3 regions of the Chromohalobacter canadensis genome follow, and region 1 is predicted to be linked to each of the others. Evidence: predicted binding sites of a transcription regulator. Region 1 holds the regulator's gene; each other region holds the start of a gene.
What was found. Region 1 encodes sigma-54, which starts transcription at its own class of promoters, with help from an activator protein. Its sites were predicted from a motif close to TGGCACNNNNNTTGCTNT; they were not measured.
Positions count from the first base shown of each region.

Region 1 (5,773 bases):
TGACCCACGGCGGCAAGACGATCCGGCCGGAATTACTCGCCGCCGAGGCTGTCAGGATCATGGAAGACAACCGCATCACGGCGCTCGCCGTGGTCGACGACGCCGGACGACCGGTCGGCGCACTGCACATGCACGACCTATTGGCCAGCGGCGTCATTTGAGGAGCCCCATGACGTACCCCGACGATTGGCGCGACAAGGCACGCCACGTCCGCCTCCTTGCACTGGACGTGGACGGCGTGCTCACCGACGGCACACTGCATTTTCAAAGCGATGGCCAGGAAACCAAGAGCTTCAACATCCTCGACGGCCTCGGCATCAAGCTGCTGCAGCAAAGCGGCATCGCCGTGGCGCTGATCACGGGGCGTGAATCACCCATGGTCAGCCGGCGTGCCGAAGCGCTGGGCATCGCCCACGTCGCACAAGGCCGCGAGGATAAACTAGTGGCGCTCACCGCCCTATGCGAACAGCTCGACCTGCCGCTGGACGCGGTCGCCTATTGTGGCGACGACTTGCCCGATCTGGCCGCGATTCGCGCTGCGGGACTCGGCCTGAGCGTGAACAATGCACCGGAATATGTCCGTGTGCACGCCGACTGGATTCCTGAGCGCTCGGGCGGCCAAGGTGCAGTACGCGAGATCTGCGACGCCCTGCTGAGCTGCCAGGGACGGTGGGATGCTTGTCTCGCGCCCTATCTCGATGGCCAAGGATGAAGCGCGTCATGCCGACTTTTCTGTCTTCTCGCAAATGGGCCCGCGTAGGGCTACTGCTCGTACTCGTCGCCCTGGGCATCGGCCTCGCCATCGTCGAACAACGTGATTCTTCTTCACCTGGCCCGGTCCCCAGCGATGACGCGGGCGAGCCCGATTACTACCTCGAAGGCGTCACCATGACGCGCTTCAACGCACAAGGCATTCCCCATCAAACGCTTAAATCGCCGCGCCTCGTGCATACCCCCGTCGACGACATCATTCGTGCTGACTCACCGACAGCCAAAGTGCGCGACGAAGCAGGACGTAAGTGGGACATCTCCGGCGACAAAGGAAGCCTGGGACCGCAACGCGATCTGCTCACACTGACCGGGAACGCCCAGCTCCTACAACCCGAACAGGGCTGGCGCCTCGACACCGACGTGCTGTACTACCAGTCCAGCGATGGCCACGCCTGGAGTGACACCGAGGCCGTGTTGCGGCAGCATGAGCAACGCGTGCGCGGCAATCGCTTCGATGCCTGGATCGACACCGATCAAGCGCGCCTAAGCGGTGATGTGCGAGGCCACCATCCACAGCCTGCCGAGGACGAATCATGATGACACGACCATTGACGACGGCACTGGCATGCGCCGCGCTGGGACTCACCAGCCACGCAGCACTAGCGCTGGAAAGCGATGCCAGCCAGCCTATCGAGATCGCCGCCGAGCAGTTGGATCTCGACGACAACGCCGGCACCGCGGTCTACACCGGTGATGTCGACATGCAACAAGGCAGCATGCAGCTGACGGCCGCGCGCGTGGAAATCGAACGCGACGCGCAGGGTGAAGTCTCCACGGTCACCGCACATGGCGGCGGTGGCGAGCGCGCCTATCTCGAACAACAGCCGGCACCGGACGAACCGGTGGCCAAGGGCTGGGGCGATACGGTGATCTATCATGCCGCCGAGCGTCGCGTGGAGCTCATCGACAATGCCGAGCTGCACCAGGCCCGGGATACCTTCAATGGTGCCTATGTCGAATACTTCCTCGATCGCCGCCAGGTTCAGGCTCGCTCCGCCGATGATGGCGATGGCGATCAGCGCGTTCGCATGACGCTAACGCCCCGCGACAGCGAGTAGTGACGTGCCTCGTGATTCACTCCCCCCGTTAGGTAGGACCCGACGCCCATGAAGACCCTGAGTGCCGCCAACCTCGCCAAGAGCTACAAAGGCCGCCGCGTGGTACATGACATCAGCCTGACCATACGTCAGGGCAGCATTGTCGGCCTGCTCGGCCCTAATGGCGCCGGCAAGACCACCTCGTTCTACATGATTGTCGGGCTGGTAGGCGCCGATGCCGGCAGCGTGCACATCGACGAACGCAACCTCTCGCATTCCGCCATGCACGAACGCGCCCGCGCCGGTATCGGTTATCTTCCCCAGGAAGCCTCGATCTTTCGCAAGCTTTCGGTCGCCGACAACATCATGGCGATTCTCGAGACGCGCCGCGATCTCGACAAGGCTGCACGCAAGGCGCAACTCGAACGCCTCCTTGAGGAGTTTCACGTCACCCATATTCGTGACAACCCCGGCATGAGCCTGTCCGGGGGCGAACGTCGTCGCGTGGAAATCGCCCGCGCCCTGGCCACCGAACCCGCCTTCATCCTCCTCGACGAACCCTTCGCCGGAGTCGACCCAATCTCCGTTGGCGAGATCAAGAGCATCATCCGGCAATTGCGTGATCGTGATATTGGCGTCTTGATCACCGACCACAACGTACGTGAAACCCTGGATATCTGTGACAACGCCTATATCGTCGGCGACGGTCAGATCATCGCCGAAGGACATGCCGAGGCCATACTCGCCAACCAGAAAGTACGCGACGTCTATCTCGGCCATGAGTTTCGATTGTAAACGCAAACTACTGGAACCGCCGCGTGCTTATATAAATGGCATGATTGTTGCTTCCATTCTTGCAAGTAGCGTCGTCGCGAGATAACGTACGGGCACCGTTTCAGGAAGCGATGATCGATTTTCCATGTCCATGAAACCCACCTTGCAGCTTCGCGTCGGCACACAGCTGACGATGACGCCCCAGTTACAGCAAGCCATTCAGCTCTTGCAGCTTTCTACGCTGGATTTGCGACAGGAGATCCAGCAAGCCTTGGATTCCAACCCCATGCTGGAGCTCGAAGACGACTTCGAAGAACGCGAGGTCAGCGAGACGCAGGAGGAGGATGACTGGACGAACGACATCCCCGAGAACTTGTCGCTGGATAGCGAATGGAGTGATACCTACCAGGACACAGGCCCCTCACTGACGGGAGGCGGAGGCAGCGAGGAAGGCCCTGATATAGAGCGAAATACGGCGCATACCAGTCTTCACGACCATCTGGCCTGGCAACTCGCCATGGCCGATATGACACCGCGCGAACGTGATATTGCCGAAAGCCTGATCGATGCCATGGGGGCCGACGGCTACCTCACCCTGCCCCTCGACGAGCTTGTCGACGGTTTGCGCGGCCAAGGCCTTTCGGGGCTCAAGGTGGGCGATGTCGAACACGTCATGATGCGTGTACAGCAGTTCGATCCCACCGGAGTCGGCGCCCGCGATCTACGCGAGTGCCTGTTGCTACAGCTCGGCGCCCTCCCTGAAAACATGCCGCTGCTAACCCAGGCCAAGCGGTTAGTACGCCAGTTCCTCGAATCTCTCGCCGGCAACGACCGTAAATTGCTCAAGCGACGTTTGCGCCTCGACGAGGAAGAACTCGATCACGTCATTACCCTCATCCGGTCGCTCGATCCGCGCCCCGGCCTCGCCTTCGAGGATAGCAGCAACGATTATGTCATCCCCGATCTCGTCGCACGGCGGATCCGACAGGAATGGCGCATTGAGCTCAATCCCGAAGCCTTGCCCCGCGTGCGCATCCAGCCGGATTACGCCGCGCTCATCAAGCGTGCCGACAAGAGCGACGATAACACCTTCCTCAAGCAGCACCTGCAAGAAGCCAAATGGCTGCTCAAGAGCCTTTCGAGCCGTAACGATACCTTGCTGCGCGTGGGCCAGGAGATCATGGCGCGCCAGCTCGATTTCCTCGAACGCGGCGAGGAAGCCATGAAACCGTTGATCCTGGCGGATATCGCCGGGGCGGTAGACATGCACGAGTCGACTATCTCCCGCGTGACCACGCAGAAATTCATCCATACCCCGCGCGGCGTCTTTGAACTCAAGTATTTCTTTTCCAGCCATGTCGGGGGGCAAGGCGAAACCGACGCCCATTCCAGCACCGCGATTCGTGCACGCTTGAAGAAATTGATCGGCGACGAGCCGCCACGCAAGCCTCTATCCGATAGCAAGCTCGTCGACCTGCTGGCCCAGGACGGTATTCCGGTCGCACGACGCACCGTCGCCAAGTACCGCGAAGCGTTGGGCATCCCCTCCTCCAGCGAGCGCAAGCGACTCACCTGAACGTGGGCGGATTGCACGTGTCGGCCACGCTGCGTAGACTCGCCGCGGCCTTCGTTATCCAGCGCTTGTCTAGGGCTATGCAGCGCTCTAAAAAGGGTTACAATCGAAGTGCCAACCGATGGAATAGGAGCGTGCCATGCAAGCCAATATCACCGGTCATCACATCGAACTGACCGATGCTCTACGCGACTACGTCAATGAAAAGCTCGCGCGTCTGGAACGCCACTATGACAACATCACCACCGTCCAGGTCACGTTATCCATCGAGAAGGAACGTCACCTGGCTGCATGCACGCTTCATGCCGCAGGCGCGGACCTGCACGCCGATACACAAAGCGACGACATGTACGCCGCTATCGACGCCCTAACCGACAAGCTCGACCGTCAGCTCGTCAAACACAAGGAAAAGGTGCAGGCACGCGCTCAGGGCGCCGGTGCCCGTTAATTCGCCATGATATTGGAAAGCATCCTACCCCCCGAGCGCGCACTCTTCGGCGTTGCCGGGGGGAGCAAGAAGCGCGTGCTGGAATTTTTCAGCACCTTTATCGCACAGAATACCCCGAGCCTCGATAGCCAGGAAGTCTTCGGACGTCTGATTGGCCGCGAACGATTGGGCAGCACCGGTATCGGCAATGGCGTCGCTATCCCGCATGCGCGCAATCCGCATTGCAAGGAGCCGATTGCCGGCTTTCTACGCTTGCAGGAGCCCATCGACTTCGATGCCACCGATGGCGACCCCGTCGACTTGATCTTCGTCCTGCTGGTGCCAGAAGAAGCCGACGATGCGCATCTGTCGTTGCTTGCTCAGGTTGCCGCCATCATGAACGATAGCGCCATCCGCACCAAGCTGCGTCAGGCACAGACCCAGCGGCAGCTCTACGATACTTTGCTCGAGGCCATCCGCCAGCACGATACCAGCGCAAACTGACATCTGCGTAAACTGATACTCGCGCAATACAAGGGGTGCCCATGCAGCTCGTGATCATCAGCGGCCGTTCCGGCTCCGGCAAATCAATTGCCCTGCAGGCACTCGAGGATCTCGGCTACTACGCGATCGACAACCTGCCGGCCAGTCTCATGGCGCCCCTGATCGATGAGCTGCGTGAAGGCCCCCCGTCCCGCACGCATATCGCGGTCAGTATCGACGCGCGCAACCTTCCCGACGCCCTGAGACGCTTTCCGGTTCTGCTCGAAGAGATCCGCGCCCGGGGCATTCAGTGCCAGGTCGTCTATTTGACCGCCGACTCGCGCATACTGCTCGAGCGCTATTCGGCGACGCGACGTCGACATCCGCTGACGCGAACCAGCGAAATGACGCTTGCCGAGGCCATCGAGCAGGAACAGACCTACCTTTCGTCGATTCGCGATATCGCCGATTTGGTCATCGACACCTCGAGCCTGTCTGTGCATGAGCTGCGTGGGCGCATCGCCGAGCAGGTAGCCCGTCATAGCGGTCGACACCTGACCTTGACGTTCGAGTCGTTCGGCTACAAGCGCGGTGTCCCGCTGGATGCCGACATGGTGTTCGATGCTCGCTGCCTGCCAAACCCTTACTGGGACCCTCAGCTGCGCGGTTTCGACGGTCGCGATTCACAAATCATCACGTTTCTCGAAG
Region 1 is NZ_CP140151.1:407,253-413,025, forward strand. It holds gene SR908_RS02015 (KpsF/GutQ family sugar-phosphate isomerase) at 1-161, shown strand, start outside; gene SR908_RS02020 (KdsC family phosphatase) at 170-712, shown strand; gene lptC (LPS export ABC transporter periplasmic protein LptC) at 721-1,308, shown strand; gene lptA (lipopolysaccharide transport periplasmic protein LptA) at 1,305-1,829, shown strand; gene lptB (LPS export ABC transporter ATP-binding protein) at 1,878-2,603, shown strand; gene SR908_RS02040 (RNA polymerase factor sigma-54) at 2,728-4,158, shown strand; gene hpf (ribosome hibernation-promoting factor, HPF/YfiA family) at 4,295-4,603, shown strand; gene ptsN (PTS IIA-like nitrogen regulatory protein PtsN) at 4,610-5,086, shown strand; gene rapZ (RNase adapter RapZ) at 5,128-5,773, shown strand, end outside.

Region 2 (5,773 bases), 1.6 Mb from region 1:
ACTGGATTTCTCGATCTTCGCCCTGCACGCCATCCTGACCGCCTGCTTCGTGGCTGTGCCCTTTCGTCTGGAAGCCTTGGGCATTGCGCCGGCGCATCACGGCTGGGTGTACCTGCCGATCATGGCGCTGGCCTTCGTGGCCATGGTTCCGCTGGTGATCGTGGCCGAGAAGTACCGCAAGATGAAACCGATCTTCATCGGTGCCGTGGCGTGGCTGACGCTCTGTCTGGCGGGGCTGGTGGAGTTTTCCGATGGACGCTGGGCGTTGTTCTCGCTGCTCTGGGGGTTCTTCGTAGCCTTTAACTTGCTGGAAGCAACGCTGCCGTCGATGATCAGCAAGTTAGCCCCGGCAGGCGCCAAGGGCACGGCGATGGGCGTGTACTCCACCAGCCAGTTCCTGGGGGCCTTTCTGGGCGGAACGGCTGGAGGCTTTCTCTCCCAGCATTTCGGTCTGGACGCGGTGTTTCTGGGCGCTGCGTTGCTGGGTGCGGTATGGTTGGCAATTGTCTGGAAGATGCCGGCCCCTCGCCATCTCTCGAGCGAGATCGTCGCCCTGGACGAGCGCTCGATGGGCACGATAGATACACTGATGGATCGCTTTGCCGCCGTGGCCGGTGTCGAGGATGTCATGGTGGTGCCCGACGAGCGTGTCGCCTACCTCAAGGTCGACCGCCAGCGGCTGGACACCGAGGCGCTGGAACGCGTCCTCGGCTCCCAGCGAGATCACAAGAGCGCCTGATAACGGGCGCGAGACTATTTCAAGGAGACTCACATGGCGCGCGGCGTGAACAAGGTCATCCTGATCGGCAATCTCGGTCAGGATCCAGAAGTCCGCTTTCTGCCTTCCGGCAATCCGGTGTGCAATCTACGCATCGCCACTACCGATACCTGGACCGACCGTCAGAGTGGTCAGCGCCAGGAGCGTACCGAATGGCACACGGTGGTGATGTTCAACAAGCTGGCGGAAATCGCCCAGCAGTATGTGAAGAAAGGCTCTCGTATCTATGTCGAGGGCCGCCTGCAGACGCGCAAGTGGCAGGGCCAGGACGGTCAGGATCGGTACTCTACCGAGATCGTCGCCAACGACATGCAGATGCTCGACTCGCGTAGCGGCCAGGGTGGCGGTGATTACGCCCAGCCCTCGCAAAATGCGCCTCAGCAAGGTGGTGCGGCGCAGCAGGGCAGCTACGGCCAGCCACAGGGTGGCCCGCCTCCACAGCAGCAGGCACCTCAGCAACAGCCGCCCCAGCAGGGTGGGCAGCAAGGTAATTATGGTGCCCCTAACCCTGGCAATTTCGACGACTTCGACGATGAGATCCCGTTCTAGCATCGGCGAAGTGAAGTGATGAATCGATAGAAGCTTGTAAAGCCCCGTATAACGGGGCTTTTTTCTATGGCGAGGGGGAGCCAATCCAGTCGGCAACGCTTAAGGCTTGAGCCCCAGGCGTTTGCCCAGACGGTGCAGATTGCCGCTGTCCGTTTGCAGCGCTCGCGCGGTGGCGGCCCAGTTGCCGTCATGCGCTTCCAGTGCGTGGGCGATATGTCGGCGCTGGAAGTCCTCGACGGCTTCGCGTAGCGGCACCGGGGGCGTGGGGCGTGCCACCGGCGCTATCGATTCGGGAGGCGTCGTGTCGTCGACGGGCGCTGTCGGCAGTTCCAAGTGATGCGCGGCGATACGGACCACGGCATCGCGACGTGCGCTCTGTCCGGGAGGTGACTGTTCGCCGAAGGCACGTAGCGCGGCACGTCCCAGGGTGTGTTCCAGTTCGCGGATGTTCCCTGGCCACGGCCAGGCTAGCAGAGTGTGTTCGGCCGCGAGGTCGAGGCGCAGATTGGCGAGCCCCAGGCGAATGCGGTTGTCCTCAAGGAAGCCACCGGCCAGCAGTGGCACGTCCTCGCGACGTTCCCGCAGGGGTGGGACCTGCAAGGGGAAGACGCTCAGACGGTGGTAGAGGTCTTCGCGGAAGCGCCCGGCGGCGACCTCCTGGCTCAGGTCGCGATTGGTGACCGCGACCAGGCGCACGTTGACGCGCTGCGGGGTTTCGCTGCCCAGTGGCTGAATCTCGCCTTCCTGCAGCACGCGCAGTAGCTTGGGCTGCATGGCCAACGGTAGTTCACCGATTTCGTCGAGCATCAGCGTGCCTTCGTGGGCCATGGCGAAATGGCCGCGATGATCGCGGACGGCCCCGGAAAACGCGCCGCGCCGATGGCCGAATAGTTCGCTTTCGATCAGTGCCTCGGGCAAGGCTGCGCAATTGACGCGTACCAACGGCCCTTCGCGGCGAGAGGAGAGCGCGTGCACTCGGCGGGCGATACGCTCCTTGCCGACCCCGGTCTCGCCATGCAGCAGCACGCTCATGTCGGTGGGCGCCACCAGGGCGAGACTTTCTTCCAGTCGACGCATGGCGGGGCTCTGCCAATCGGGCGTGCTGTTACGCGGTGCGTCCGGCTCGGGGAAATGCTGGTCGAGCGCCTGATTGAGGCGCGAGCGGGTATCGCTGAGTTGCTGCGCGAGGCGCAGGCAGGTTGCCAGCAGGCCCGCCGCGGCCAACAGATCGTCATCGTCGATGGCGGCCAGGCAGCCGGGCGTCAGTGCATCCAGCGTCAGCATGCCGAGGAGTCGGTCGCCATCGCGCAGGGCCACGCCCATGCAGTCGTGGACATGATTCAATGCCTCGTCGAGCAGGCCATCGAAGGGGTCGGGCAACGGCGAGTCTAGCGGGAAGCGGCACACGCCGGGATGCGCGGCGATCGCGGCCAGACGCGGGTGCGCGGCCAGGCTAAAGCGGCGCCCGCGGACTTCGTCGTCGAGGCCTAGCACGGCCACTGGCTGCAGGCCGTCGTCGTGGGCGACCATCAACGTGCTGGCATCGGCGGGATAATCGCCGACCAGTGCGGCGAGCAGCTTTGCCCAGCGCTCGGGCAGGGCGTCGCTGCCACGCCCGACGCTGAGGTCGGCGAGCAGGTCGCGCAAGGTATGCAAGAAGACTGTCATTTATACCTTCTTTTTTGCAGAAATTGTCATAGTGACACGCAATGTGAGTGTGATTTTGACAGTCCTGAAGGTGAGGGCAAGTGCTCGTCGTCTGCGGGGTTGTACTCTGGGGTATCTGTAAAGCGGCAACCACGCGGCTTCGACGGCACTGACGTGGCACAATGTCGCGGGCGTGACGAAACGCCCCGAGTTGGCACTCCGATTGCGATAGCAAGGGCACACACTGTGAACGCCCCATCGCGAGGAGACATCATGCTGACAACCGCTCAGGAATCCGTTATCGCTGCCACCACACCGGTGGTCGCCGAACACATCGAAGCCATCGCCAAGCGCTTCTACCCGCTGATGTTCGCGCGTTATCCCGAGGTGAAGACGTTGTTCAACGCCGCTCACCAGCAAAGCGGTGGGCAACCGCGCGCGCTGGCGGGCGCCGTCGTCGCTTATGTGCAACTGCGCCACGAGCCGGCGCGTCTCGACGAGGTGCTGGGCATCATCGTCGACAAGCACGTCTCGCTGGGCATCCGTCCCGAGCATTATCCCATCGTCGGTGAATGCCTGATGGCGGCGATCGGCGAGGTGCTGGGCGAGGCAGTGACAGAGGAAGTCGCCGATGCCTGGGGCGCGCTTTACGAGGAACTGGCGGGGCTTTTGATCGAGAAAGAGGCGCGTCGCTATCACGACTTCGCCGCCCAGCCTGGTGGTTGGGACGGCACCCGTGAGTTCCGCATCGTCGCCAAGCATCCCGAGAGCACCGTCATCACTTCCTTCGAGCTGGCGCCGGTAGATGGCGGTGCGGTCGCCGAGCATCTCCCGGGGCAGTATATCGGCCTCAAGCTGGCGGTCGATGGCGACACCGTGCATCGCCACTACAGCCTCTCGGCGGCGCCCAATGGTCGGACCTATCGGGTGTCCATCAAACGCGAGGAGGGCGGCCAGGTCAGTCGCCATTTTCATGACCGCCTGGCGGTGGGCGATACCCTTGAGCTGCTACCGCCGGCGGGGCATCTGACCTTGGCTGCGGGCGATTCGCCGGTGATGTTGATCAGTGCAGGCGTGGGGCAGACACCGATGTTGCCGCTGGCGCGGCAGGCGCTCGAGGAAGGACGCCGGGTCGTTTACCTGCATGCGGCACGCGATGGTGAAGTGCGTGCGTTTGCCGACGAACTGGATGAGTTGCGCAAGGCGCACCCGACGTCGTTGCGGGTGATCACCATTTATTCGCAACCGCGCGCAGAGGATGCGCCCGATCACGTCGGCCGCGTGGATGTCGACCTGTTATCGAAGTATAGGCTGGATGACGCCCATTGCTACACGGTGGGGCCGGCAAACTTCATGCGCTGCGTCGATGCGGCTCTGGAAACGCTCGGCATCGAGGCTGAACGACGCCATCATGAATTCTTCGGGCCTGCCGAGTCGTTGGCACGCGTCGCCTGAGACGCCGTGTCGATGACCGAAACGCCACGCCATTCGGCGTGGCGTTTTGCGTTGTGCGCCAGGCATGGCATGTAGCGCCTGACTGGCGCTTTTATCTAGGGAAGAGGCGCCGGAGACGAACTCCGGCGCCGACCCATTTGGGATTTGCGGTGAATCTTAGCGGGTCTCGTTGAGCGCCGCCTCGGGAAAGTGCCGACGCAGGATTTGGTTCTGAAACGGATCCACGAAGCGGCTGTTGATGATGATGATGAAGCGCTCGAAGGGCGCGCCGGCATCTTCCTGGTGGATGGCGTCCACGCTATGAAAGAGACGGTCATCACGCAGGTGGAGGATATCGCCCGGAGCGAGGGTCGTGTCGGCCACGGGGGAAGAGCCCGCCTTGTCGGCATAGAGATGGTTATCGCCTCCGGCGACATTGTGGCGACTTAACACCAGGATGCTCAGCGCCTTGCAGCCGTCGGCATGAATCCCCTGACCCTGCAGGGGGTCGATCATGCCTTCGCCACGCACGCCGGTTATCTGCATCAGGATGGGCTCATTGGGTTTCAGGTCCCAGAGCCGCGCCCAGGCACGCACGAAGGCCTTTACATCCGGTCGGGCCATGAATGCTGGCGTCAGTGGCTCATAGTAGCGCAGGCGGTCTGCCATGCTCTCGGCGTCATTGAAGGCGCCGCCCTGGGCCATGGGGCAATGACCCATATCGACGACGTCGTCACGTTCATCCAGCGTCAGCCAAGACATGCGTTTCCAGCGACGATTGACATAGGGGTCTCGGGGCAAGTCGGCGGTGAATGCCTGCCAGGCCTCGAGATCTATCCGGGAGCGCACCTCGGTTGTGCTCCAGTCCTGCTGGTGCAGGGCTTGGTGAATTGCCAGCGACCAGTAGTCGGCGACCGGATCGGAAGGTATGGTGCTGGAATTGAAGCCATGCTTGAGGGTGTCGAGTTTCATGAGATCTTCTCCATTGATATATGGGGCGAGATTGCCCGAGATCGTTCGAGCAACTTGCGGAGAGGAGAATATCTGCTGCGAAACATCAAAAAATGTATAAAGGATGTCGTATTGTGTTGACTGCGATCACGATGCAGGCAACAGCATCTTTCGATGATGGGAAAATGGATGAGCGGTCACGATGTCGCTTTCCGACGCTGGCTAGTCTTGCGGTGTCATAAACTAGCGCGTCGGTGGCAACGGTTCAGGGCGAGATGGTCAGAGGCGCAAAGCGATAGCGCTCGGGATGATATCGAGCTCGTGCGCCGTCAGTATCTGGAGAGCGAACAGCGCTTCCGATCACTACTGGAGAGCCTGCCCAGAGTGGCGGTTCAGGGCTATGATCGTGAGCGC
Region 2 is NZ_CP140151.1:1,973,453-1,979,225, forward strand. It holds gene SR908_RS09460 (MFS transporter) at 1-739, shown strand, start outside; gene ssb (single-stranded DNA-binding protein) at 773-1,327, shown strand; gene norR (nitric oxide reductase transcriptional regulator NorR) at 1,427-2,995, opposite strand; gene hmpA (NO-inducible flavohemoprotein) at 3,248-4,429, shown strand; gene SR908_RS09480 (2OG-Fe dioxygenase family protein) at 4,586-5,380, opposite strand; gene SR908_RS09485 (putative bifunctional diguanylate cyclase/phosphodiesterase) at 5,681-5,773, shown strand, end outside.
Region 2: a site for sigma-54 is predicted at 3,187-3,204, ahead of hmpA (NO-inducible flavohemoprotein). Genes of this name have one in related genera too.

Region 3 (5,773 bases), 360 kb from region 1:
GGTGTTCATGGACGAAGGCCGCATCATCGAACAAGGCCCGCCCGGCGAGCTTTTCACCAACCCCCAGGACGAACGCACGCAACGCTTTTTGCGCAAGGTGCTGGCCAACAACCCGATCTGACGCATGCCTCGCGGGTCAGACCTGGCCCTGATTGTCGAGTTCCACGGCCTCGTACATGCGTTCCTTGAGGTCGTGGATCGCCGCGCTTACCCGGTTCCAACTGGGAATGAACGGCTTGTCGCGAGGCGATTCGAGAAACGACGCCCCCGCCTCGAGAATGTTCGCGGTGAAAAGTTCCACCGCTTGCTCCTCGCTATGGCGGTCGAGCGCCAGGCCATTCATGCGCGCGTCGTTATCGTAGGCCTCGATCAGATCCAATGCGGTACGATAGTAGGTTGCCTTGATGGTGCGGAAGGTCTCGGAGTGAATGGGCACGCCCAGTGTCGCTAGCTTGCGGAACATGGCCTTGGCGATGTCCAGGCTCATGCGATTGAGACCGCCGCTGGGATCGTCCGGTGAAACGGGCTGGTGCTTGTGATCGTAAGCATCGGCGATATCCACCTGGCACAGCCGCTTGGTCGAATGGTTGCGGTGAACCTCCGATAACACGCCGATCTCCAGTCCCCAGTCGCTGGGAATGCGAATGCCGTCGAGCACATCGGCGCGCATCGAGAACTCCCCCGAGAGCGGGTAACGATAGCTGTCCAGATACTCCAGGTACGGCAGCGGCCCGAAGACCATCTTCAACGCGCGGATCAACGGGGTCACCATCAGCCGCGCCACGCGCCCGTTGAGCTTGTTATCGGCCACCCGCGAGTAATAGCCCTTGCAGAACTCGTAGTTGAACTGCGGATTAGCAACCGGATACAGCAGCCGCGCCAGCATGCCGCGGTCATAGGTCACGATATCGCAATCGTGCAGCGCTACCGCTTCCGTGCGCGCAGAAGCCAGCACATAACCGCTGCAGTACCACACGTTACGTCCCTTGCCGGGCTCCTGCGGCGCTAGGTCGAGGGCGTTCAACTCGGCATCCAGCGCCGACAGACGCGGGCCATCGTTCCACAAAATGCGATGATGCTGCGGCAGGCGCGAGAAGAATTCACGGGCGCGCAAGAACTGGTCACGATCGGCGCGATCCAGCCCGATCACGATCTCCGAGAGATACGGCACCTGCGCCAGTTCATCGACGATATTCGACAACGCAGGCCCCTCGAGTTCGGAGAACAGCGACGGCAGAATCAAGCCCATCGGCCGGCGCTTGGAAAACCTCATCAAATCGGCTTCCAGGGCTTCCACCGGACGCTGGGTGAGATTATGAAAGGTGGTGACGATACCGTTCTGGTAGAAATCGCTCATCGTGACGTGCCCTCCTGGGGAGTCTTGTCTTCGGACGTCGCATCCATGCAGGTCTGCCACCAATCGGCGATGCCCTCAGCCCAACCGTCGGGACCGGGTTGCCGGGTGCGGAAGAGTGGTGCTTCAGTGGCAACGTTGACCGTCGCACCATGCTTGCCGCGCACCAGTATCGGGTGATCGACGGCCTCGAGCAGGCTGATATCGTTGGGTCCATCGCCCAGCCCCACGGTCGCGGGCCTGACACCACGTAGCGCCGTATAACGCTCGACCAGCCAGCGCAGCGACTGGCCCTTGTCGACCGCCCCCATCACATGCCAGAAGCGCCCACCCCGAGTCAGCCGCAAGCCATCGCTTTCCAGGGCCCGTCGAAAGCGCGCCAGCGCGGCCTCGTCGTCGTCCCATATCAACGGCTCGCTGCCTTCGCGGGCCAACGCTTGACGCGCTTTGTCGGCACTCAGCGAAGTCAACTCGCACAGCGTCTCGAGGGACAATTCCGCCATGCTGCGAAAGCGCACGCCCAGCCGCTCACGCAACACGTCGAGCCGTCTGCGGATGAACCCTATATCCAGCGACGGCGTCTTGACGATCAATCCACCCGGCGCGGCGGGGTCACGATCCAGCCGAGCATGTTGCCAACGCGCCGGCAATCCGATCACCGCGCCGTTCTCGGCGATGAACGGCGTCGCCGTGAGCCCCAGTTCATTGCGCAGGGCCAGTAGTTCCTCGCGGGTCTTGCTGGTCGTGGGAATCACCGCGACATCGGCCTCGGCGAGCCGAGTCAACCAGGCGGCGGCGGGTTGCCACGTATAGCTGTCGTGGTCGAGTAGCGTGCCATCCAAATCGGTGAACACCAGCCACGGCGTATGCGAAACCGACTGCGTCATGAGCCTTCTCCCCTTGGCACCGCCTCACATGTCCTGGAATGCGCCACACGATCTCGATGCGATCATGAAAGGTGCTCTTCAGATGAAGGTAGCACGGATCGTGCCACCCTCTGATAAGCAACCCTGCGAGCCCGGCCACCAAGGACTCATGCACGCGTCGCAACGGTGCATTGCCTTCCTCCAGACACAAAAATGCCCCGTCGCAGCGCATCTAATGCACTATAACGGGGCGTATAAAGCCTTGACCTTGGGCAGAACGCGTTACTCGGCGTGATGATGTTCGGCAATCACCGCCAACCCGGCGAGCGTCGCCGCATCGCTATCCAGCGGCGTGACCTCGAGACCGGCCGTTTCGAGCGCCAGCGTATAAGGACGCCGTAGAGCTTCGGCGCCGATCAACAGCAAGCGCTCGAGATCGGGGCGCGTGGCGCGCATCGCACGGACTTCCTCACCGATCAACACCCCGGAGATGAAGCTGCCTACCTGCTCGGCATACAGACCGCGATAGAGGTGTCGGCTGCGCGCCTCGAATAGCGCATGCAGCACGCCGTCCTCGCTATGGGCACGCGCCAGTCCCTGGCGAAATGCACCTTCATCGAACGGCGCGTCATCGCGGGCGGGTTCGCCCGGCAGGGTGTGGAAGCGTACCGCATGGTAAAGCTCGCCGGTCATCAGCGTAGTGAAGGCCGTCAGGCGACCATCGCGTAGTCGCGCCCACTTGCTGTGGGTGCCGGGCAGGCAGCAGTCGGCGTCGAAGACGCCCGCCAGCGCCAGGGCACCAAATGCCTGAACCTCTTCACCGCGCATGACGTCACAGTGCGTCTCATCGACGTGCTTCACGCCCGGCACGATCCAGGTGTTTTCCAACCCCGGTGCGGCCACGACATGGGCGGCGAGATCACGCCCCGAGACGGGCAAATCGAGCTGCGGTGCCTCACTCCAGCCGCGCTTGGAACCGACCATGCCCGCCAGATAGACGGGCACCCGACCGCCTTCTCGCCAATCGCCGACTTGAGCCTGGCAGTAATGCGGAAACTCAGCGGTTTCCAGCGCCTTGAGCCCTGCCTCGCTACGCCGCGACTCGAGGCAGGCACCGCTTTGCCGATCGACTAGAAACGCCCGAAAATTGCTGGTGCCCCAGTCGATGACGATCAGTCGCTGCTCGGCGCTCATTGATCGCCCTCGTGCTCGAACAATTCGGTCATGGTGTAGAGTTCCTCGAGCCGCCGCCATTCGGCGACGAGCTCGCGCGCGACCTCGCCCACCTCGACGGCGCTGCGCCCGGGACGGTAAAGGTTGCTCCCAAAACCGAAACCACGAATGCCCACGCCATGCCAATCCGACATGTTGCTCTTGTCGATGCCTCCCACCGCGAATACCGGAAGCTCGGGCGGCAGGATGGCACTGATATCCTTGAAGTAACCGGTTCCCAGACGCCCAGCCGGGAATAGCTTGAGCGCCGTAGCACCGGCACGCGCCGCGCTCAACGCCTCACTCGGCGTCATGCAGCCGACCAGAGGAGCCAGCCCCTGCTCGACACCGGCACGAATCACCTCGGGGTCGCTGTTGGGGGTGACCATCAACGGGGCGTCAAGACGCGCCAGTTCGGCTGTATCAGTGGCCTCCAGCACCGTACCGGCGCCCACCAGCACATGCTCAGGGCAACGTGCCGCAACGCGTTCGATACTCTTCCATGGCAAGGGAGAGTTGAGCGGGATCTCGATCAGACGAAACCCCGCCTCGACCAACTCGTCGAAGACCTTATCGATTTCTTCGGGGCGGATACCACGTAGAATCGCCACCAGCGGCAATTCCCTGAGTGCCGCGTCGAGCGCGGCGCGTTGTGTCTCGTTCATAAAGCCTCCTTTACCACTCCGCTATCGACCCATCCTCGTGCGTCCACACCGGGTTGCGCCAGCGATGCCCCACCTTGGCGCGCTCCTCGACGAATTCCTCGTCGATCTCGACTCCCAGGCCGGGCCCTTCGGGAATCGCGCAGAAGCCATCGGTGATGGCCAGCGCGGATTTGTCGACCAGGTAATCCAGTACATCGTTATCACGATTGTAGTGGATGCCCATGCTCTGCTCCTGGATGAACGCATTGTGGTTCACCGCATCCACATGCAGCGAAGCAGCCAGCGTCAACGGCCCCAGCGGGCAATGTGGCGCCAGCGCGACATCGTGACACGACGCCAGCGAGGCAATCTTCATACCCTCACTGATGCCGCCGCAGTGCGAGAGATCGGGCTGGATGATATCCACCATGCCGTCCGCCAGTAGATCGCGAAACTGATAGCGGGTATGCAACCGCTCGCCGGTCGCAATGGGGTAGCCCAGGCCGCCGGCAATGTGCTTGAGGCTAGGCAGATGCTCGGGCAGCACCGGCTCCTCGACGAACATCGGGTGATAGGGCTCCAACTCGCGCATCAGAACCTTGGCCATGGGACGATGCACACGCCCATGAAAGTCGATGGCGATGCCCACGTCCGGGCCCACCACCTCGCGTGCCTCGGCGACCCGCGCCACGGCCTCGTCGATCTTGCGGTGCGAATCGACGATCTGCATTTCCGGCGTGCCGTTCATCTTGAACGCCGTGAATCCCTTGTCGACCAACGCCTTGGCGCCTGCACCCACGTCGCTGGGTCGATCACCGCCGGTCCAGGCGTACATGCGCATCTTGTCGCGCACCTTGCCGCCCAGCAACTGATACACGGGCACACCGAGATCGCGCCCCTTGAGGTCCCACAGCGCCTGGTCGATCCCCGCGATGGCGCTCATCAGGATAGGACCGCCACGATAGAAGCCCGCACGGTACATCGTGTCCCAAAGGTATTCGATACGGTGCGGATCCTGGCCAACCAGATAGTCGGCGAGTTCGTGCACCGCCGCCTCGACGGTGGCCGCGCGTCCTTCCACGACCGGCTCGCCCCAGCCGTAGCACCCTTCATCGGTTTCGATCTTGAGGAACAGCCAACGCGGCGGTACTTGCCAGGTCTTGAGCTGGGTAATCTTCACGAGAGGTCTCCTTGTCGATGCAAAAGTGATGACACGCTCACCGCCCGTCGGGAGTGGCGCCGCCAAGCGGGGATAATGAAGGTAAGTCCGCCGGGGTTTCAGCGATTCCCAGATCCTGCCCGGTGCGCTCGAGAACCGCCAAGGCACAGGCTTGTGCCCGCGCCGGCTGACGCAGGCGAATCGCCTCCATTACCTTGCGGTGGCGTTCCATGCTATCGGCGAGCTCATCGGCGCTTTGGTTGGAGCGCTGGACCAGCACCGTAATCGTGGGCCGCAGCACATGACTGAGCTGCGTCCACACCACATTGTGCGTCGCAGCGAAAATCGCCTCATGGAAGGCCACGTCATAATCATCGTGCGAGCGCCCTTCCCAGCAATGATCGGGCGCATCGAGGCTTCGCATCATGCCCTCGTAGGCCTGCTCGATTGCCAGCAGATCGGTCGCCGTGGCAGCGCTGGCCGCCAGATACGCCACGAACGGCTCGACAGCCACACGGAACGCATAGATTTCACGTTG
Region 3 is NZ_CP140151.1:762,284-768,056, forward strand. It holds gene SR908_RS03675 (amino acid ABC transporter ATP-binding protein) at 1-121, shown strand, start outside; gene SR908_RS03680 (glycosyltransferase family protein) at 137-1,357, opposite strand; gene SR908_RS03685 (HAD-IIB family hydrolase) at 1,354-2,241, opposite strand; gene SR908_RS03690 (2-dehydro-3-deoxygalactonokinase) at 2,503-3,414, opposite strand; gene SR908_RS03695 (2-dehydro-3-deoxy-6-phosphogalactonate aldolase) at 3,411-4,097, opposite strand; gene dgoD (galactonate dehydratase) at 4,108-5,256, opposite strand; gene SR908_RS03705 (FadR/GntR family transcriptional regulator) at 5,294-5,773, opposite strand, start outside.
Region 3: a site for sigma-54 is predicted at 2,330-2,347, ahead of SR908_RS03685 (HAD-IIB family hydrolase). Genes of this name have one in related genera too.